One region of the Streptomyces sp. NPDC046909 genome, then DNA from elsewhere that is predicted to be linked to it. Evidence: riboswitches for the same ligand, from Rfam matches in the RefSeq annotation. Region 1 holds a riboswitch; each other region holds the start of a gene.

Region 1 (5,274 bases):
GCCGGGGTCGGTGGTCGGCACCAGGAGCATGGTGATGCCCTTGTGGGGCGGGGCGTCCGGGTCGGTGCGGGTCGCGAGCCACACCCAGTCCGCGGTGTCGCCGTTGGTCGTCCAGATCTTCTGGCCGTTGACGACGTACTCGTCGCCGTCCCGTACCGCGCGCGTCTTCAGGGAGGCGAGGTCGGTGCCCGCGTCGGGCTCGCTGTAGCCGATCGCGAAGTCGATCTCGCCGGAGAGGATCTTCGGCAGGAAGTACGCCTTCTGCTCGTCCGTGCCGTACTGCATGATCGTCGGGCCGACGGTGTTCAGCGCCATGAGCGGCAGCGGCACTCCGGCCTGGGCGGCCTCGTCGAAGAAGATGAACTGCTCGATCGCGCTCAGGCCCCGGCCGCCGTACTCCTCGGGCCAGCCCACGCCGAGCCAGCGGTCCGCGCCGAGCCGTCGGATGATGTCGCGGTAGAAGCGCTTCTGCTCCCGTTTGTCGCCGTGCCGGGCGTGCGCGTCCTCCGGGACCAACTGGGCGAAGTAGGCGCGCAGTTCGGTGCGCAGCCGCTGCTGCTCGGGCGTGTATTCGAGATGCACGGCGCCTCCAGGCTCCCCGGGACCGGTCCTGTCGGCGCACACGGTAGAACGTGTTTCAGAAATTGGGAATGGTGAGGGCGTACGAAGAGACCGGGCGAGGGCACGCGAAAGGGCCCCTGGCGTACCAGGGGCCCTTTCGTGGTGAGGTGACGCGCGAACCGCTCAGTGGGCGACGGGAGTCGGCCGCGCCGCGCCCGCCGTCTCCTTGGCCGCCCTGGGGACCAGCAGCCGCTCCGCCAGCAGCCCGAAGAGCAGCCCGAAGGAGGTCCACAGGGTCACCTGGACGGCGAGGGCGGCGAGCCGGTACTGCCACAGCAGCGCGGCCGGGAAGTGCTCCGGCACCTCGTTGAACGACGGCAGGAAGGCGTACGCCAGACCGACGACGAGGACGAAGAACGCGCCCGCCGCGAGGGTGGCGTTCCAGTTGCCCAGGCGGGGCGCGAGGCGCTTGCCCAGGATGACCGCGCCGACCGTGAGCAGCACGCTGAGCACGATCATCAGGAAGAACAGCGCGGTGCGCTGGTTGAGGGTGTCGGGGTCGCCCACGGCCGGCGGGTTGGCCGGGTACTTCAGGAACGGGACGACGTAGACGGAGCCCAGTCCGGCGGCCGCCAGGAGCAGCGCGCTCGCGCGCGGCCCGAAGCGGCCGATCCGGCCGAGCGCGAAGCAGTACGCGAGCGCCGCGATACCGCCGAAGGCGACCCCGTAGACGAGGACGCCGGTGGACAGGCCGGCGGTGGACTGCAGGGTGCGGCTGACGAGTTCCTCGCCGCCGTGCTCGTGGGCGTGGGACTCCTCGAAGGCGATCGCCTGATCGACCTTCGGTTCACCCAGGAAGTACGCGACCACGAGCGCGGCCAGACCCGCGGCGAGGCCCGCGAGCATGCCGCGGACCAACAGGTTTCTGACAGTTGCGGAGTTCATGAGCGGAAGTGCTTCCTCGTCGCTGTCAGTGGCAGGGGAAGCCGAGCAGGTGGCGGGCGTCGTGCACCCACTCGTGGACCCCCTCACCGGAGATGAGGGAGGTGGCGCCCTGTTCGGCGCCGACGAAGTAGAGCAGGACCAGCATCAGCACGCCGAAGAAGACCGCCCAGGGGGCGATGGCGCCGATCGGCAGCTTTGCGGGTACGGCGGTGGAGCTGGTGGTCGGCTGGGCGACGGTCTGCGCCATGGCAGGAGCCTCCTGGGGGAACTCGCGTCCCGTTTCGGTGGTGCACAGGACGACGGGGCGGGTCTGACTCACCCGGCCCGCACCCGAAGGGCGTTCCCGGCATACAGTGGCGCGACCGTGCCGGAATCCCACCGGCTTCCACCGAACCGTCGTCGATATCCACGAGAAGGTACCGCGTGGGAGAGGTGCGGCCAAGAGCGCATGGGAGCACCCCGGGCGCTCCCGGAGGGCTGTTCGGCCCGTCAAATGCCGATCTTGGAGGGGTTGTTGAGCGGGGGAAGGGACGTATGACCAGCCGAGTGATGTTGATCTCACCCGCGATCACGGAGGCGCTGCGGGAGGCCAGGTTCGACGACGGCTGCTCTCTCGACGCCTCCGGGCGCCGCCTCGCCGAGGCCGCCGCGGGCACCCTCCCGGCAGCTGACCTGGTCGTCTGCTCCCCCACCGTGCGCTGCCGGGAGACGGCCGCCGCGCTCGGGCTGCGCGCCGAGGACGCGGCACCGCTGGCGGCCCTGGACGCCGGGCGCTGGCGCGGTTCGACCTTGGCCGACGTGAGCGCCAAGGAGCCGGAGTCACTGGCCCGTTGGCTCGCGGACCCCGAGTCGGCGCCGCACGACGGCGAGTCGGTGCGCGCGGTGTGCGACCGAGTCGGACGGTGGCTGGACACGGTCGCCGACGGCGCGGGGCGCGTCATCGCCGTGGCCGAGCCCGAACTCGCGCGCGCGGTGGTCGTACGGGCCCTCGGCGCACCGGAGTCGGCGTTCTGGCGCACGGACGTCCCGCCACTGACGGTCGTCGAGCTCAGCGGCCGACTGGGGCGCTGGAACGTACGCCTGGGGCGTGCGCTGGGCTGAGGTGGGCTCGGCGCGGTGTCGAGGGCTGGTTCAGGGCGATCGGCCCCTCCGCCGGGCTCAGTTCAGCGCTCAGTGCGCCGCTCAGTACGCCGTACGCCGCTCAGTTCTGCGCTCAGCGCAGCGTCGCCATGAAGTCCGTGCAGGCCTGGGCGCAGTCGCGGCAGGCCTTCGCGCCCTCCTCGGCGCCGGGGCGGCCGTCGAAGGCGTGGGCGCACTCCAGGCACACCGTCCGGCACCATTCCAGCTGGACGCGGATGGCGTTCTCGTCCAGCCGGTTCTGCTCGGACAGCACCCGGCACGTCGCGTCGCAGACCTCCGCGCACATGATGCCCTTGCGTCGTACGAGTTCCTGTTCCTCGGTCCCGTCCGGATCCACGAGGCTCGCGCGCAGGGCACACGCCCGGGCGCACTCGGTGCACGCCTGTGCGCAGACGAAGCGGTCCTCCAGGTACCGGAAGAGCTCCTGCTGGGTTGTCGTCGTCACACCGGGCGGGTAGCCGTGGTGGATCGTGTCAAACCCCGCGCTCCCAAGGGTTTCGGCCTGTTTCTCCGGTTTGGTTCGCACGGGACGCCAGGGGTACTCGCGTGCCATGACTACCGCATGGATGGACGTGGCCGCGGGCCGGGGCGCCCTCGGCATCGGGCTGCTCGTCGCGGGTCTCGTGGTCGTGGCGATGCTGATCGGCGCCTTCTGGATGGGCGCTCGCATACGCCGGCGTGAGCCACCGCCGCCGACCCCCGAGGAGCAGCCGCGGCTGCCCGAGGGCGGTCCGGTCCGTGAGATCCGGGAGAACCGGGAGCCCGACGAGGTGCCCCGCGGCGACCGCAGGGTGCTCCCGCACGAGTCGCCCGCGTTCGGCAACTCCCCCACCCGCACGGGCCCGGAGAAGGAACGGCCCCGGTGGACCGAGGGCAGCAGCGGTTCCTTCGGCAGCGGCGGCCCCGGCGGCCGCTGACCGACCTGGGCGTGCACGGATCGCACGGCGTACGCACCGGGCACGTTTGGGACCTCGTACGCATCGCACAGAGGGGAGCGAGCTCCATGACCGACTCCGGTCGCGACACCCTGCCTCTGCCCGACTACGACCACCTCCCCATCGGCGGCCTGGAGAGCCGCGTACGGTCGCTCGGCTCGGAGGACGTACAGACCCTGCTCGCCTACGAGCGCACGCACGGCGACCGTCTCCCCGTGACCGAGGTGCTCACGGCCCGGCTGGAGCAGCTGGACGCCGGTGCGGAACCGACCGACGGTGATCCGCGGGCGCTGCGCCCCGAGCAGCGGGCGGGCCGGGCGGGCTCGCCCGTGTCGCCGGTGACCTCGCCGCAGCCGTTCAGCCCGCCGCCGCACGGCACACCCGACCAGCGCGGCAAGCCGAAGGGTGACCGTACGTAGCCGCGGCGGCACGGGCGCGGTGGCGATCAGGCACGGTCCATGCTGTGATCGTTGCTCCGGGGGAACCGCACACGACCGGGTGAAGGGCCGCCCACGCGAGCCGTCCACGCCCGCACGGTGTCCGAGGAGCGGCCCATGGGCGTGCAGCTGACCGTCAATGAAGCGATCACCCGGCTCACCAGAGCCACCCCATGGGTCACCGTGGACCGGATCCCCCTCGACTTCGCCTGCCATCACCCGCAGGGGCTCGACCGCGTCGGCGAGAACTTCTTCCTCAGCAGCGCGGAGATCCTGGAAGCCACCGTCCGCCACGAGCATCCCGAACCCGGCGGCCCGGACCGCACCGCCGGCAAAGGCGTCGGCCACCTCTACGAGATGGACCCGACAGGGCGGATGCTGCGCGAGTGGACGCTCGGCGAGGACACGATCTACCACCCCAGCGGCCTGACCTTCGACGGCGAGCACGTGTGGGTGCCGACGGCCGAGTACCGCCCCGACTCGCGGTCGATCATGTACCGGATCGACCCGGTGACCGGTGACGTCACGGAGGACTTCCGCTACCCCGACCATCTCGGCGGCGTCTCCCGCGATCCCGGCACCGGGCAGCTGTACGGCATCACCTGGGGCGGCCGGCGCATCCTCGAACTGACCTCGGACGGCGCGCTGCACCGCGAGGTCCCCGTGCGCAGCCATTACGTCGACTTCCAGGACTGCGTGGAGATGGCTGACGGCCTCGCGTCCTGGACGGGGATCGCCGAGTACCCGGACGGTTCCGGCGGTGTCTTCCAGCTCGGCGGGATCGCCCTGCTGGACATGGCCACGGGCGACATCAAGCACGAGGTTCCGGTGACGGTCCTGTCCCCCGCCGGACGTGTCGTCACCTTCAACGCCACGCACATCGAGGTGGTGGACGACCGACTGCGCATGTACGCCGTCCCCGACGACGGCGAGCGGCTCGGCGACTCCAGCCTGCTCGTACTGGAGGCCGAGATCTCATGACCACTCAAGTCACCTTCGAAGTCACCGAGGCGGAACGGGAGGTCGCCGATCTCCTGCCGGTCGAGGCGCCGGTGACGGCCTGTCATGAAGTGCTGGACACCGTCCCGATCTGGTTCCACACCTTCGCCCTCAACAAGCGGGCCGGGCTCTACACCCCGGGTCTCGCCCGCGACCACCGCTACCGCATCCCGTTCCTGCCGGCCGACTTCACCGGTCTGGACGTCCTGGACGTCGGCACCTGCGACGGCTTCTACGCCTTCCTCGCCGAGGCCCGC
Region 2 (5,274 bases), on a different contig from region 1:
GCCTCGGGTCGGGAGGAGGGCGAGCTGGTCGGCGTACTGGATTACTCGTTCGAGGCGGTGTTCGGCCATGAGGATGGTGGTGCCGAGGTCGTGGACGAGGCGTTGGAGGACCGCGAGGACTTCTTCCGCGGCGGCGGGGTCCAGGGCGGAGGTGGGTTCGTCGAGGATGAGGGCTCGGGGGTGGGGGGTGAGGACCGAGCCGATGGCCACGCGTTGCTGCTGGCCGCCGGAGAGGGTGGTGAGGGAGCGGTTGCGGAGGTCGGCCAGGCCGAGGAGGTCGAGGGTTTCCTCCACTCGGCGGCGCATCACGGCGGGGGCGAGGCCCAGGGACTCCATGCCGTAGGCGAGTTCCTCCTCGACCGTGTCCGTCACGAAGTGGGAGAGGGGGTCCTGGCCCACCGTGCCTACGACGTCGGCGAGTTCGCGGGGTTTGTGGGTGCGGGTGTCGCGGCCGGCGACGGTGACGCGGCCTCGGAGGGTGCCGCCCGTGAAGTGTGGGACCAGGCCGCTTACGGTGTTGAGGATCGTCGACTTTCCCGTGCCCGACGGGCCTGCCAGGAGGACGAGTTCGCCCTCCGGGACCTCGAAGTCCACGCCCTGGACGGCGGGTTCGGGGGCTCCTTCGTAGGTGACGGAGACGTCTTCGAAGCGGATCACGACGGCTCCTTGTGAGGGGCGAGGAGGGCGGGGAGCAGGCCTACGAGGATCGCCGCCGCGGGCCAGAGGGGGAGGGTGGGGGCGGTGAGGGGGATCACGCCAGGGTTGAGGGCCGCGGCTGGGGCCTGGGTGGCTGCCACTGCCAGTGCGACCGCCACCGTCGCGCCGGACGCGGCGACCAGGCACGCGCGCGTGGTCCAGCGGTCCGGGCGGTAGCGGGTGCGCGGGGTGCGGCGGCCACCCAGGCGGAGCCCTGCCAGGGCCGCGGTCAGGCCGGTGAGGAGGACCGGGAGACCGTACGTGCCGCCGTCGGCGGTGAGCAGGCCGTACGTTCCCGCGCAGACGCCCAGCAGGCCGCCGAGGGTGAGTGCGGTCGTCGTACGGCGGACACGGGGAGGGACGTCGGCGGTGCGGCCGTATCCGCGCGCGTCCATCGCGGCGGCGAGGGCCACGGAGCGTTCCAACGCGCCCTCCAGGACCGGGAGGGCGACCTGGAGGAGTCCGCGGAGGCCGGAGTCCGGGCGGCCGCGGAGGCGACGGGCGGCGCGGAGACGCTGGACGTCGGCGATCAGGCTCGGTGCGAAGGTCATCGCGACGACCACCGCGACGCCCATCTCGTACAGGGCGCCCGGGAGGGACTTGAGGAGGCGGCTGGGGCTTGCGAGGGCGTTCGCCGCGCCTACGCAGATCAGGAGGGTGGCGAGTTTCAGGCCGTCGTAGAACGCGAACGTGAGGGTCTCCGCGGTCACCTTGCCGCCCAGGCGGATGCCCTGTGCCCAGTCGGGGAGGGGGAGTTCGGGGAGGGTGAGGAGTACGTGGGTGCCGGGGAGGGGGGAACCGAGAAAGGTGGTGAAGGCGAGGCGGATGAGGAGGACGGCCAGGGCGAGTTTGACGAACGCGGTGTAGGAGCGGGACCAGGGGGTGTTGGGGCGGCAGGTTGTCACGACATACGCGGAGGTGGTGATGAGGAGGGTCAGGAGGAGGGGGTTGGTGGTGCGGGTGGCGGCGGTGCCGAGGCCGAGGGACCAGAGCCACCAGGCGCCGGGGTGGAGTTGGGGGGTGGGGCGGTGGTGACTGTGGGGCGGGTCACTGGGTGCCCTGTGCTGTGGCTGGGCGCAGCCAGGCCTATGCATCGCGGCGCCGCCGCCTCGCCTGCCACACCGCCGCCCCGCCCAGCACCGTCACCACCGCCACCCCCGCGAACAGTCCCATCGACGGGCCGCTGCCCCCGGAGTCCTTCTCCTTCTTCCGCTCCTCCGTGGACGTCGGCTTCTCCCCTCCCGCGACCTGCTCCCCGCACCCCGTCTCCGGATACCCCGCGATGGCGCACAGGAGGGCGTTCGTGTCGTACCGGAGGGGTTTCGCGACCGTTGCCAGGGCCTCGGCCGTGGTCGCGTTCTCGGCGACGACCGCGCAGGCCGTACGGGCCGTCGGAGGGGTCTCGCCGTTCGGGGCGTCCGAGGGCGTGCCGAAGTCGATGAGCAGGGCCACTCGCTTGCTGCCCGACCCGGGCGCCGGGGTCTTCGCGCAGATCGTCGCGAAGTCCGCCGTACCGCGGGGCGTGGACGCGTCGGCGGAGTCCGCGCTGACGGCGAACCGGAAGCCTTGGACGTCGCCGTCGGAGGGGACGGCGGTGGCGGGGCCCTGGGTGGCGTAGGTCCAGGCGGTGCCGGTGCGGTCCCAGAAGGACCAGTAGCGGTAGCCGGTGGCCTGGGCGGACGCGGGGGCGAGGGCCGCGAGGAGGAACGCGGCGAGGAGGAGGGCGGCGGCGCGGCGGGGGGTCACGGAGGTCACGGGGGTCACTGCTCGCGCTTCCGGCCGCGGAGCATGAGGGCGGAGCCGATGAGGGAGCCGAGGAGGAGACCGCCGCCGACGGTCCAGGCGACGGTGAGGGCGCCGTCGTCATCGTCCTCGTCGGTGTTCGCCTCCAGCAGGGGTTCCTCGTCCAGGGTGGGTACGTGCTCGGGCTTCGGGCCGGTCGCGTTCAGCAGGGTGACCAGGTTCTTGCCGCCGAACTCGCGCGGGTCCACGCCGCCGGCCCGGGCGGCGAAGATCAGCTGGGCGTACGCGGCCGGGCCGCTCTGCGCGGCCCACTTCAGGGCGTGGGTCTCCAGCCAGTGAACGGACGCGGCGGCCTCGTCGTTGAAATCGGCGGCGGAGAGGGCGACCACGGCGTCGGCCGTGTTGCCGTAGTCCGGCTGGTCCTCGGCGCCGGGGAGCGCGGACTTAAGGTACTTGTCCTTGGCCATGGTCCCGGCGAGGTACGAGGCGCCGTTGTGGACGGCCCGCTCGAAGTCCCGGGGCTTCTCGCAGGACTTGGAGGCCTGCTCACCGCCGAGGAGGAAGATCTGAGGCTGCCCGCCCAGGCCGCTGAGCACGGCCGCCGCCGTGGCGTCCGCGTTGGCGACGAGCTTGCCCTTCTTGTCGGGCTGGTAGGCGAACGCGCCGCCGTCGCCGGTGCAGGGCAGGGCGAGCTTCAGCAGGGCGTCGGAGGGGGTCTTGCCGTCCTTCTCGAACGACTTCATCGACCCGGTGCCTGTCATGCTCGCGGCGAGGATCGCGTCGATGACGACGGACGTGGAGTTCGCGTCGGTCGCCCCGCCCGCCGTGTAGCCCCAGCCGCCGTCCTCGTTCTGCACCGACTTCAGCCAGGCGAGCCCCTTGCGTACCGCGTCCTCATGCTGGCTGGTGACCGTGGCGAGCGCCTGGACGGCCGCGGCCGTGCTGTTGGTGTCGACCATCACCTTGGCGTCGCAGGGCTTGGTGGTGTCCGCGCGGAACGCCGGGAAGGCGCCGCTCGCGCACTGCTGCCCGGCCAGCCAGTCCTCGGCCTTCTGGGCGGGGATCACGCCCTGCCGGTTCAGCGCCAGCAGCGTCAACGACTGCCGCCACACCCCGTCGTACGTCGGATCCCCCGCCCCGTACAACCCCTCGGGTATCGCCACCGACGGTGAGGGAGAAGGACTCGCGGCCACGGCCGGTGCGGCCGCCCCGATCACTGCGGTGGCGGCCAGGACCGCGGCGCTGCGGCGGACGTTCATGATCGGCGGGTGCCTCTCCCTGAAGGGGAGCCGGGCAGCACGGGACACCCCGGCGGCTCGGCTCCGTATGCCTCGACGGTGCCGTGCAGCGGCCGTTGCCGATGCACGTGAGCCGGTCACTAGAACCGTGCGGGGCGATCCGGCTCGCCGTCCCGGGGAGTGGGGCGGCTCACGGTTGCGGGTCAGCGCCGGATTTGCACCGGCTTCCCCCCGTACGGGTGTGATGACGACCCGGCCACTCTACCGGCACGTAACAAGCCCCCTGAGAGGCGGCTGTGCGCCGGGTAGGTTCACCGGCATGGGGATCGCGACGGGGAGACGGATCGGCTCGGGGCGGGCCTCCGACGTGTACGAGATCGACGCGGCGTGGGTGCTGCGGCGCGCCCGGCACCCGTACGGCGACGCGCTCGCCGAGGCGGCCGTGATGGAGCGGGTGCGGGGGCATGGCTACCCCGTGCCCCGGGTGCGGGTCGAGGACTGCTCGCGGACCGACCTCGTCATGGAGCGGCTGTACGGGCCGACGATGCTGGGCGCGTTCGCCGCCGGGCGGATCGGGCCTCGGGAGGCGGGGGAGGAACTGGCCGGGCTGCTGCGGCGGTTGCACGCCATCCCCGGGCGGATCGTGCATCTGGACCTGCATCCGGACAACGTCATCCTCACCCCCGACGGGCCCTACGTCATCGACTGGGCCAACGCCGAGGAGGGCGACCCCGGCCTCGACTGGGGCATGTCGGCGGTGATCCTCGCCCAGGTCGCCGTGGGCGACGAACCCTTCGCGGAGGCGGCGGGCTCGATGCTGGCCGCGCTGCTCGCGGATCCCTCGGGGGCGACCGGGGAGGGGCTGGCGGAGGCGCGGCGACGGCGGGCCGTCAACCCGACGATGAGCCGCCGGGAGGTCGAACTGCTCGGTGAGGCGGAGGAGTTGATCAGGTCGTACTGGCCGTCGTGAAGGCCGAAGTGAAGGCCGTCGTGGCAGCCTCGACTACGCGCTCACCGCTGACGCCTGAGGCGTCGGTCCCCCGAACGGCAGATGCAGCGCACGCGACGCCAGCAGCCAACTCCCGTCCCCCGTACGCCGGAACGTGTCCTCGTAGTGCCCGACCTGGACCGGCGCGCCGGGCGGCACGATGCCGCCGCCGTAGCCGTCGACCCGGTACGTCGTGAAGTACGAGGTCGCCGACGCCGTCTCCGAAGACGTCACCGTGACCAGGACGTTGGACATCACGCGCCGCGACAGCCGGTCCTCGGGGCGCGACCCGAAGTACTCGCGCAGTGCCGCCCGCCCCTCGAACCGCCGCCCGTCCCCCGGCGTGGGCCACTCCCAGCTGCCGTCCTCGGTGAACAGCTCGGCCACGGACCCGGGGTCGCCGATGTCGAGGCGGTGGACGAAGTCGAGGACGAGGCGCTCACAGGCGCGCTCGGCGAGGAGCTGCTCCAGAGGGTCCAGAGAGTTCAGAGGGTCCATGGTCCCCTTGTTAGCAGCGCCGCCGCACGCCCCGCGAGCCGATTACACCGCCACGTACGTCTACACCGCCACGTACGTCACCGGCTCGCTCCCCGTCACCGCCTCCGCCCG
Region 3 (5,274 bases), on a different contig from region 1:
CTACACCCTCGGCAAGAAGGCCGACGGCAAGGCGGCGGCCAAGGGCTTCCGCGCGGGCCAGATCGCCTCGGCCGGCCTGGTCTCCCTCGCCCACGGCACGAACGACGCGCAGAAGACGATGGGCATCATCACCCTCGCCCTCGTCGCCGGCGGCGCCGTCGCCCCCGACTCCGACCCGCCCACCTGGGTCATCCTCTCCGCGGGTCTGGCCATCGCGCTCGGCACCTACCTCGGCGGCTGGCGCATCATCCGCACGATGGGCAAGGGCCTGACCGACCTCCAGCCGCAGCAGGGCTTCGCCGCCCAGACCAGCGCCGCGACGGTCATCCTCGCCTCCTCGCACCTGGGCTTCTCCCTCTCCACCACGCACTCCGTCTCCGGTTCGGTGATGGGCGCCGGCCTCGGCCGCAAGGGCGGCGTGGTCCGCTGGTCCACGGCGACCCGCATGTTCGTGGCCTGGGGCCTGACGCTCCCGGCGGCAGCCCTCGTAGGCGCCCTCGCGGAGTCGGTCACCGACCTCGGCGACTGGGGCACGGCGGTCGTGGCGGTCTTCCTGATCGCCTCCAGCGCCGCGATCTGGAAGATCTCCCGCCGCGAGGTCGTGGACGCGTCCAACGTCAACGACACCGACGGCGAGCCGGCCGGCGTGGTCACCACGGCGATCGCGGCCGTGACCCCGCCGCCCACCGGCACGGTCGCGGACGACCTGACCGCCACCATCCCGTCCCCGGCCGCCACCACGGAGCCCGCGGCCCCGCCGGCCGCCGCCGTCTGAGCCGCCCGCACCCAGCAGCAACGAAGGAATCACCCGCATGGAAATCGACTGGGCAGCACTGGGCTCCGTCTTCGGCGTCAGCCTCGTGGTCACCGTGGCCCTCGTGGCCCTCTTCACCCTCGGCATCATGGGCCTCTCCCGCCAGGAGCGGGCAGTGGCCCAGGGCGGCACCGCGGCCGCCGCGGTGGCCGGCGCCTACGCCTGCTTCGCGGCGTGCGCGGCGGCCGTGGGGTACGGGATCTATCTGATCGTCGCCTGACGCGACGACCGGACATCCGGTGGGGTGCGGGACGGTTCACCGTCCCGCACCCCACTCTTTTGTGACGGCTGTGACCGGCCGCATGTGGGCCTCGGCACACTCTCCCGTCGCAGGTCAACAGCAAGTTGACGGCCCTTCCGGGCCCATGGTGGACTGCCGGAGCCATGTACGACGGCAGAAGAGGAAGCCGGTGGAAGTCCGGCGCGGTCCCGCCACTGTCACCGGGGTAGGTAGCCCCGGGAGCCAGGAACTCTCGCCGTCGGTCTCGTCGAACCAGGGCGTGGACACCCTGAGTGAGGACATATCGCCATGCTCGCCTGCCGTTTGAGGTACCGCACCAGGTCGCTGCCCGACCCCACGGCCGGCTGAGCCGATGCGTGCCGATCGCGTCTTCGCGTACGGCGCCGCCGCCGGGCTCGTCGGGGATCTGCTGCTCGGTGATCCGCGCCGGGGGCATCCGGTCGCCGCGTTCGGGCGGGCCGCGGGTGCCGTGGAGCGGGTGCTGTGGCGGGACCACCGCGCGTGGGGGGCGCTGCATGCCGTCGTCTGTGCCGGGGGTGCCGTGGTCACCGGGGCCCTCGCGCAGAGAGTCGTACGGTCCTCCGCCGCCGCTTCCGTCGCGCTGACCGGGGTCGCCACCTGGGCCGTCGTGGGCGGGACTTCGCTCGCGCGCGAGGCCCGGGTCATCGGGCGGGCCCTGGAGGCCGGGGACGTCGAGGGTGCGCGGGAGCGGCTGCCGCATCTGTGCGGGCGGGATCCGCAGGCCCTGGACGCGGACGGGATCGCGCGGGCCGTGGTGGAGTCCGTTGCCGAGAACACGTCCGATGCCGTCGTGGGGGCGCTGGTGTGGGGGGCGCTCGGTGGGGTTCCCGGGCTGCTCGGGTTCCGGGCCGTCAACACGCTCGACGCGATGGTCGGGCACAAGTCCGCGCGGTACCGGCGCTACGGGTGGGCCTCCGCCCGGCTCGACGACGTCGCCGGGTGGCCGGGGGCGCGGCTGACCGCCGTACTCGCCACGGCCGCCGGTGGTGACCCTCGCGGTGCCGTGCGGGCGTGGCGGGAGGACGCCGGCAAGCATCCGAGTCCCAACGCCGGGCCCGTGGAGGCCTCGTTCGCGGGGGCGCTCGGGGTGCGGCTCGGCGGGACGCTGTCGTACGCCGGGCGGGTCGAGCACCGGCCCGTGCTCAACACCCGGGGACGGGCCGTCGCCACGCACGACATCGAGCGCGCCGTACGGCTCTCCCGGCGCGTCGGACTGCTCGCGCTCGGCGTCGGTGTCGCCGCGCGGGCCCTGGGGAAGGGACGTACGTCATGAGCGGGGGGCTGCTCGTCGCCGGGACCACCTCCGACGCCGGCAAGAGTGTCGTCACCGCCGGGATCTGCCGGTGGCTGGTACGGCAAGGGGTCAAGGTCGCGCCCTTCAAGGCGCAGAACATGTCCCTCAATTCGTTCGTGACGAAGGAAGGGGCTGAGATCGGGCGGGCTCAGGCCATGCAGGCCCAGGCCTGCCGGGTCGAGCCGACCGCGCTCATGAATCCCGTGCTGCTCAAGCCCGGCGGTGAGCAGAGCAGCCAGGTCGTGCTGCTCGGGAAGCCCGTGGGCGAGTTGAGCGCCCGGGGGTATCACGGGGGGCGGCAGCAGCGGCTGCTCGGGACCGTGCTGGACTGTCTCGCCGAACTGCGGGGCACGTATGACGCGGTGATCTGTGAGGGGGCCGGGAGCCCGGCCGAGATCAATCTCCGGCGGACCGACATCGTCAACATGGGGATCGCCCGGAACGCCGGGCTTCCCGTGCTGGTCGTCGGCGACATCGACCGCGGGGGCGTCTTCGCCTCCTTCTTCGGGACCGTGGCGCTCCTCTCGCCCGAGGACCAGGCCCTGGTCGCCGGGTTCCTCGTCAACAAGTTCCGCGGGGATGTCTCCCTCCTCGAACCCGGGCTCGACATGCTCCACGGGCTCACCGGGCGGCACACCTACGGCGTCCTGCCCTTCCAGCACGGACTCGGGATCGATGAAGAAGACGGGCTGCGGGTGTCGTTGCGCGGGACCGTGCGGGAGTCGAACACCGCGCCCCCCGTCGGGGAGGACGTGCTGCGGGTCGCCGTCTGTGCCATCCCCCTCATGTCGAACTTCACCGACGTGGACGCCCTCGCCGCCGAACCGGGTGTCGTGGTGCGGTTCGTGGACCGGCCGGAAGAGCTGGCCGACGCCGATCTCGTCGTGATCCCCGGCACCCGGGGGACCGTCCGGGCACTGGAGTGGCTGCGGGAGAGGGGGCTCGCGGAGGCCCTCAAGCGCAGGGTCGCCGAGCAGCGGCCCGTCCTCGGCATCTGCGGCGGCTTCCAGGTGCTCGGCGAGCACATCGAGGACGAGGTGGAGAGCCGGCAGGGGCATGTCGAGGGGCTCGGCGTGCTGCCCGTACGCGTGCGGTTCGCCCGCGAGAAGACCCTCACCCGGCCGGTGGGGGAAGCCCTCGGCGAGCGGGTCGAGGGGTACGAGATCCATCACGGAGTCGCTGACATCAGCGGAGGCGAGCCCTTCCTGGACGGCATCCGCGTCGGCCACACCTGGGGCACCCACTGGCACGGCTCCCTGGAGTCGGACGGGTTCCGGCGGGCCTTCCTGCGCGAAGTGGCGGCCGCCGCGGGCCGCCGTTTCGTGCCGGCGCCCGACACCTCTTTCGCCGCGCTGCGCGAGGAGCAGCTCGACCGGCTCGGCGACCTCATCGAACAGCACGCGGACACGGACGCGCTGTGGCGGCTCATCGAGTCCGGCGCGCCGCAAGGACTGCCTTTCATTCCACCGGGAGCGCCCGCATGAGCACTGTGTTGTTGTTGTCGACCGCCGACACGGACCTGTTGGCGGCGCGGGCCGCCTCCGGTGCCGACTACCGCATCGGCAACCCGACCCGCGTGGACGTGGCCGCCGAGCTGCCCGCGCTCGTCGAGGGCGCGGACATCGCCGTCGTACGGCTGCTCGGTGGCAAGCGCGCCTGGGAGGACGGGCTGGCCGCGCTGAAGGCCGCCGGGATCCCGACCGTGCTGCTGGGCGGCGAGGCCGTTCCGGACGCCGAGTTGATGGCCGAGTCGTCCGTCCCGGCGGGTGTCGTCGCCAAGGCGCTGAAGTACCTGGTCGAGGGCGGGACCGCGAACCTCACCGAGCTCGCGCGGTTCCTGTCGGACACCGTGCTGCTGACCGGTGAGGGGTTCGTCGAGCCGCAGAAGATGCCGGAGTACGGCGTCCACGGCTCGTACGCCTACGAGGAGGGCCGGCCGACCGTCGGCGTGCTCTTCTACCGAGCCCATGAGCTGAGCGGCAACACCGGCTTCGTGGACACCCTGTGCGACGCGATCGAGGCGCGGGGGGCCAACGCCCTTCCCGTGTACTGCGGTTCGCTGCGCGGGGCGGACGCCGGGCTGTACGAGATCCTCGGGAAGACCGACGCGCTCGTCGCGACCGTCCTCGCCGCCGGTGGCACGCATGCCTCGCAGGCGTCGGCGGGCGGAGACGAGGAGGCCTGGGACATCGGGGCGCTCGCCGACCTCAACGTGCCGGTGCTGCAAGGGCTTTGCCTTACGTCGTCGAAGGCGGCCTGGGACGAGTCCGATGCCGCCCTCTCCCCCATGGACGCGGCGATGCAGGTCGCGATCCCGGAGTTCGACGGGCGGATCATCACCGTTCCGTTCAGCTTCAAGGAGCAGGGTCCCGACGACGTCCCGGTCTATGTCGCCGACCCTGAGCGGGCCGCTCGCGTCGCCGGGATCGCCGTGCGGCACGCCCGGTTGAAGCACCGGCCGAACGCCGAGAAAAAGCTCGCGCTCGTCTTCACCGCGTACCCGACCAAGCACTCGCGGGTCGGCAACGCGGTGGGCCTGGACACGCCCGCGTCGGCCGTCCGGGTGCTGGACGCGCTGCGGGACGCGGGGCACGTCGTCGAGGGACACCCGGACAACGGGGACGAGTTGATCCACCGGCTCATCAACGCCGGTGGCCACGACGTCGAATGGCTCACCGAGGAGCAGCTGGCCGCCGCCCCCGCGCGCGTGCCGCTCGCCGACTATCGGGCGTGGTTCGACAAGCTCGCCCCGGAGCTGCGGGACGGCATGCTGGAGGCGTGGGGCGAGCCGCCGGGCAGCCTCTACGTCGACGGGGACGAGATCGTGCTGGCCTCCCTCCAGTTCGGGAACGTCGTCGTGATGATCCAGCCGCCGCGCGGCTTCGGGGAGAACCCGATCGCGAT
Region 4 (5,274 bases), on a different contig from region 1:
CACGCCGAGGACGAACGGGTCGGCGAGCGGGTTGCGCAGCAGCGACTGCATCACCGCACCGCACACGGCGAGTCCGGCGCCGCACACCGCCGCGAGGAGGGTGCGCGGCAGCCGGAGCTGCCACACGATGCCGTCCCTGATCGGCGTCAACTCGGAGGTGCCGACGCCGAGATGGGCGACGACGGTGGACCACACGTCCTCGACCCCGATGTCGGCGGGGCCGATGGTGATGGCCAAGGCGAGGGACGCGACCAGCAGGAGGACCCCGGTCGCGCCCAGCACCACCGGCCTGGTGGTCACTTCGCGAGCCCGAACGCGCGGATCCCCGCCGCGACTTGTTCGACTCCCTCGACCGTGCGGATGGTCGGGTTCATGGCCTGCCCGCTGAGCAGCACGTACCGCTTGTGCCTGACGGCGTCCATGTTCCTGGTGACCGGGTCGGACTCCAGGAAGGCGATCTTCTTGGCGGCGGACTCGGCGGTCTGGGACTTGCGGGTCAGGTCGCCGATGACGAGGACGTCGGGGTCGCGGTCGGCGACGGTCTCCCAGTTGATCTGCGGCCACTCCTCGTGCGTGTCGTCGAAGACGTTCTGCGCGCCGAGGGCCCGGGTGATGATGCCGGGCGCTCCGCAACAGCCCGCCATGTAGGGCGAGTCGGAGTTGGCGAACCAGTACAGGAGGGTGACGTCGGAGGCGTCGAGACCCGAAGTGGCCTTCGCCATGCGCCGTTTGAGCGAGGCGACCAGCTTCTCGCCCCGCTCCTCCACCCCGAACACCTCGGCCAGGTCCCGGACTTCGCCGTAGACGGCGTCGATACCGAGCGCCTCGCTCCGCGACCCGTCGCCGTCCCCGGAGTTGTCCTTGCCGGCACAGTCGGACGGAGAGACATATGTAGGCACACCGAGCTTCTCGAACTGCTCCCGGGTGGCCACACCACCCTTGCCCAGGGTGGAGACGAACGAGGCGGCGACGAAGTCGGGTTCGGCCTCCAGGACCCGCTCGTAGGAGGGGGCGTTGTCGGCGATCCGCGGTACCTTCGCGTTCGCCTTCTCCAGCCCCTTCATCACGGGGTCGGTCCAGGTCGCCGTACCCGCCATGCGGTCGGCGAGGCCGAGGGAGAGCATGATCTCGGTGGTGCCCTGGTTGAGCGAGACGGCCCGCTTCGGTGGGGAGTCGACGCGGACGGTGCGGCCGCAGTTGTCCAGGGTGACGGCGGCCTTGGCATCGGTCGGGGCGGTGTCGGAGCAGGCGGTCAGCAGCAGGGTTCCCGCCATGAGCAGGGCGGCGGAACGCGCGTGGGGCACGGGAGTCGGTCCTCAGTCGTCGAGGGCTCGAACGCGGAGCCCGGTCGTACGGTGCTCCCCCGCCGCGGGTCGGCCGCGGGGGCCGCCAGCAGGTCTTCGGACTCGGGTTCCACCGGATCGGAGCGCCTTCCCGGACGCCGTACGGCGATCCAGTGGCCGATGCCCCGCCCGTCACCCTCACCGCTGCGCGTCAGCTCCGGATTCCCACCGGATTCCCTGACCCACGTCCATGGGTTCGACTGGCCCCGGCAAGCTATCACGACGGCACGCGCCCACCTCGAACAGCCCGTCAGGGGATTCCAGCCGACCTCCCACTGAGGTCGTCGAGCGACGTGGCCTGGATGTCGAGGTGCCGACACCGGGAATCCCAGCCCCTCGCCCGCTGTTGCCGAGCACGACACCCTTTGCACGGACCCGAGGAGGCCGAGCGTGTACGGCGACCCAGCGACGATCCGCAAGATCCTCACCGAGAGCGGCGACACCTGGGCGATCGTGGGCCTGTCGTCGAACCAGCGGCGCGCGGCGTACGGCGTCGCGGACGTCCTGCGGCGGTATGGCAAGCGCATCGTGCCCGTGCACCCGAAGGCGGAGACGGTGCACGGCGAGCAGGGCTACGCCTCCCTCGCGGACATCCCCTTCGACGTGGACGTCGTGGACGTCTTCGTCAACAGCGACCTGGCCGGTCCGGTCGCCGACGAGGCGGTCGCCAAGGGCGCGAAGGCGGTCTGGTTCCAGCTGGGCGTCATCGACGAGGCGGCGTACGACCGCACCCGCGCGGCCGGTCTCGACATGGTCATGGACTTCTGCCCCGCGATCGAGATCCCCCGGCTCGGCTGAACCTCCGGCTCGGTTGCCCTCCGGCTCTGCTGACCGCCCGCACAGGAACCTCGCCTAACCTCGCGGAATGCACGACTCCCCCTCCCCCTGCTGCATGCCGTCGGGCGGCGGCCAGGCCCCCGAGCGGCACCGGATCCTCCCTCCGCCGACGCCCCGCCGGGCGGCGGACGACGGCATGGTGGCGCTGCCCGGCGGCGAGTTCCTGATGGGCGCGGAGGACACGGAGGGCTTTCCGGCCGACGGGGAGGGGCCGGTGCGGACAGTGCGGGTCGAGCCGTTCCGGATCGACGCGTGCGCGGTGACCAATGAACGGTTCGCGGAGTTCGTCGCCGACACGGGGTACGTCACCGACGCCGAGCGCCTGGGATGGTCGTACGTCTTCGCGGGCTTCCTCCCCGCCGCGCTGCGCCGGGGCGCCCCGCGGCCGGAACACACGCCGTGGTGGTGCGGGGTCGCGGGGGCGGTCTGGAACCGGCCGGAGGGGCCCGGCAGCACGGTAGAGGAGCGGGCCGACCATCCGGTCGTCCATGTGTCGTGGCACGACGCGGCGGCGTACGCGGCCTGGGCGGGCAAGCGGCTGCCCTCGGAGGCCGAGTGGGAGTACGCGGCGCGGGGCGGTCTTGAGCAGCGGCGCTATCCCTGGGGCGACGAACTCGACCCCGGCGGGGAGTACCGCTGCAACATCTGGCGGGGCACGTTCCCGACCAAGAACACGGCCGCGGACGGTTATCGGGGTACGGCTCCGGTGGACGCCTTCGAGCCGAACGACTTCGGGCTCCACAACGTGTCCGGCAACGTGTGGGAGTGGTGCGCCGACTGGTGGAGCGGCGAGCGCGCCGCCCGGGTCATCCGCGGCGGCTCGTACATGTGCCACAAGTCCTACTGCAACCGGTACCGGGTGGCCGCCCGCAGCGCCAACACCCCGGACAGCTCCAGCGGCCACACGGGTTTCCGGTGCGTGCGGGGCGCGGACATAATGCACGGGTGACTTTCGCCTCCCCCCACTCCAACTCCGGTGCGCCGCAACGGAGTCCGGTCGTCGTCATCGGCGCCGGTCCCGCCGGGCTCACCATCGGGAACATCCTGCGGGCCGCCGACGTGGACTGCGTGGTCCTGGAGAGCGAGACCCGCGCGTTCATCGAACAGCGGCCCCGGGCCGGGGTGTTGGAGGAGTGGGCGGTACGCGGTCTGGAGCGCCGGGGTCTCGCGGTGAACCTGCTGGAGCGGGCGCAGCGGCACACCGAGTGCGAGTTCCGGTTCGGCGGGCAGCGCTACCGCCTCGAGTACGGCGAGCTGACGGGCCATCACCACTGGATCTACCCGCAGCAGTTGCTCGTGACGGACCTGGTACGCGAGTACGCGGACGTACGCGGCGGCGACATCCGCTTCGGCGTCCGGGACGTACAGCTCCACGACCTCGACTCGGACCAGCCGTCGGTGTCGTACACGGACCCGGACACATCCGAACGCGTCCTGATCCACTGCGACTTCGTGGCGGGCTGCGACGGCGCCCGCGGTGCGACCCGCGCCGTTCTGACGCCGGACCGCGCCCGTGTCTCCCGCTACGACTACGGCATCGGCTGGCTGGCCCTCCTCGCCGAGGCGCCGCCGTCCAACGACTGCGTGGTCTTCGGCATGCACCCGAACGGTTTCGCCGGGCACATGGCCCGCAGCCCCGAGGTGACCCGCTACTACCTGGAGTGCCCGCCGGGCGACGACCCGGACAACTGGCCACAGGACCGCGTCTGGTCGGAGCTCCAGCTCCGCCTCGGCGCGTCGGGCGCCCCGCCCCTCACCGAGGGCCGCCTGATCGAGAAGCGCGTCCTCGACATGCACAGCTACGTCGTCGAGCCGATGGTCATCGGCCGCCTCTTCCTCGCCGGCGACGCGGCCCACCTCACCGCCCCCATCGCGGCCAAGGGCATGAACCTCGCCCTGCACGACGCGTACCTCCTGGGCGACGCCCTGATCGCCCACCTCACCAAGGGCGACAGCACCGGCCTGACCGGGTACTCGGCGGCCTGCCTGGGCCGTGTCTGGGACTACCAGGAGTTCTCCCAGTGGCTCTCCGACATCTACCACGGCACCTCCTCCGGCGACCCCTACCGCGCGGGCACCACCCTGGCCCGCCTCCGCCGCCTCTTCGCCTCTCCGTCGGCGGCGTCGACGTTCGCGGAGCAGTACCTGGGCTCCGGGTACTGAGCTCAGTCGTGCACCGGCCGGTCGCTGAGCCGGTGGTCCGCCACGCTCAACGCCTCGTCCACGAGCCGCCGCAGATGCCCGTCGCCGAGTGAGTAGATCACCCGGCGGCCCTCCTTGCGCGTGTTCACCAGCCCCGCCAGCCGCAGCCGCGCCAGATGCTGACTGACGGCGGGCCGGGCCGCCCCGCACGCCTCCGTGAGGGTCGTGACATCTGCCTCCCCGCCCGTCAGCGCGTGCAGCAGCGTGAGGCGGGTGCGGTCGCCGAGCAGGGCGAGGAGCTCCGCGGCGAGGGCCAACTGTTCATCGCCGGGAGTAAGCGGGTGCGCATGATGCGCAGGTGACAGGTGCATGCGTGCGCTCATACGCACATAATGGCACCATGGGCGGGGAACGTCCACGACACACACCGAAAGGGGAACCACGTGAGCGACCACCATCACCACGACCACGGGCACCACCATCACACCCCCTCCGGTCTCCGCCACAGCCTCCGCCACCGTCTGACCCACCTCCTCACCCCCCACTCCCACGAGACCGCCGACAAGCTCGACCCCGCCCTGGAGTCCTCGGCCCGTGGCATGCGCGCCCTGTGGGTGTCGCTCGCGGTGCTCGGGGTGACGGCGGTGGCACAGGCGGTCGTGGTCGCGGTGTCCGGGTCGGTCGCGCTGCTCGGGGACACCGTGCACAACGCCGCGGACGCGCTGACCGCCGTACCGCTGGGCATCGCGTTCGTGCTGGGCCAGCGGGCCGCGACGCGGCGCTTCACGTACGGGTTCGGGCGGGCGGAGGACCTCGCCGGTATCGCGATCGTGCTGACCATCGCCGCGTCAGCGGCCTTCGCCGGGTGGACCGCCGTCGAGCGGCTCCTGGACCCGCGGCCCGTCCAGCACGTCCCGGCGGTCGCGGTCGCGGCGCTCGTCGGGTTCGCGGG

The links. A riboswitch is a leader RNA that binds a small molecule or an ion and turns the genes downstream of it on or off. The one in region 1 is predicted to bind cobalamin.
Region 2: it holds a riboswitch for cobalamin, as region 1 does, so the genes downstream of both, ABZ928_RS50695 (prenyltransferase/squalene oxidase repeat-containing protein) here and ABZ928_RS22730 (CbtB-domain containing protein) in region 1, are expected to answer to the same signal.
Region 3: it holds a riboswitch for cobalamin, as region 1 does, so the genes downstream of both, ABZ928_RS46410 (cobalamin biosynthesis protein) here and ABZ928_RS22730 (CbtB-domain containing protein) in region 1, are expected to answer to the same signal.
Region 4: it holds a riboswitch for cobalamin, as region 1 does, so the genes downstream of both, ABZ928_RS29895 (ABC transporter substrate-binding protein) here and ABZ928_RS22730 (CbtB-domain containing protein) in region 1, are expected to answer to the same signal.

What each region holds. Positions count from the first base shown of each region.
Region 1 covers NZ_JBEYXC010000006.1:431,146-436,419, reverse strand. Annotated here, with positions in the region: gene ABZ928_RS22740 (acyl-CoA dehydrogenase family protein) at 1-582, opposite strand, end outside; gene ABZ928_RS22735 (CbtA family protein) at 745-1,506, opposite strand; gene ABZ928_RS22730 (CbtB-domain containing protein) at 1,532-1,753, opposite strand; cobalamin riboswitch at 1,792-1,945, opposite strand; gene ABZ928_RS22725 (histidine phosphatase family protein) at 2,041-2,607, shown strand; gene ABZ928_RS22720 (ferredoxin) at 2,720-3,091, opposite strand; gene ABZ928_RS22715 (DUF6479 family protein) at 3,198-3,563, shown strand; gene ABZ928_RS22710 (hypothetical protein) at 3,650-4,000, shown strand; gene ABZ928_RS22705 (DUF6454 family protein) at 4,136-4,999, shown strand; gene ABZ928_RS22700 (methyltransferase domain-containing protein) at 4,996-5,274, shown strand, end outside.
Region 2 covers NZ_JBEYXC010000029.1:64,424-69,697, reverse strand. Annotated here, with positions in the region: gene ABZ928_RS50710 (ATP-binding cassette domain-containing protein) at 1-657, opposite strand, end outside; gene ABZ928_RS50705 (energy-coupling factor transporter transmembrane component T) at 654-1,790, opposite strand; gene ABZ928_RS50700 (SCO2322 family protein) at 1,783-2,442, opposite strand; gene ABZ928_RS50695 (prenyltransferase/squalene oxidase repeat-containing protein) at 2,457-3,698, opposite strand; cobalamin riboswitch at 3,813-3,949, opposite strand; gene ABZ928_RS50690 (phosphotransferase) at 3,997-4,647, shown strand; gene ABZ928_RS50685 (nuclear transport factor 2 family protein) at 4,681-5,163, opposite strand; gene ABZ928_RS50680 (MBL fold metallo-hydrolase) at 5,224-5,274, opposite strand, start outside.
Region 3 covers NZ_JBEYXC010000022.1:99,026-104,299, reverse strand. Annotated here, with positions in the region: gene ABZ928_RS46420 (inorganic phosphate transporter) at 1-775, shown strand, start outside; gene ABZ928_RS46415 (hypothetical protein) at 813-1,034, shown strand; cobalamin riboswitch at 1,166-1,308, shown strand; gene ABZ928_RS46410 (cobalamin biosynthesis protein) at 1,408-2,349, shown strand; gene ABZ928_RS46405 (cobyric acid synthase) at 2,346-3,854, shown strand; gene cobN (cobaltochelatase subunit CobN) at 3,851-5,274, shown strand, end outside.
Region 4 covers NZ_JBEYXC010000009.1:362,128-367,401, forward strand. Annotated here, with positions in the region: gene ABZ928_RS29890 (iron chelate uptake ABC transporter family permease subunit) at 1-300, opposite strand, end outside; gene ABZ928_RS29895 (ABC transporter substrate-binding protein) at 297-1,274, opposite strand; cobalamin riboswitch at 1,374-1,563, opposite strand; gene ABZ928_RS29900 (CoA-binding protein) at 1,734-2,141, shown strand; gene ABZ928_RS29905 (formylglycine-generating enzyme family protein) at 2,209-3,129, shown strand; gene ABZ928_RS29910 (4-hydroxybenzoate 3-monooxygenase) at 3,126-4,343, shown strand; gene ABZ928_RS29915 (metalloregulator ArsR/SmtB family transcription factor) at 4,346-4,705, opposite strand; gene ABZ928_RS29920 (cation diffusion facilitator family transporter) at 4,766-5,274, shown strand, end outside.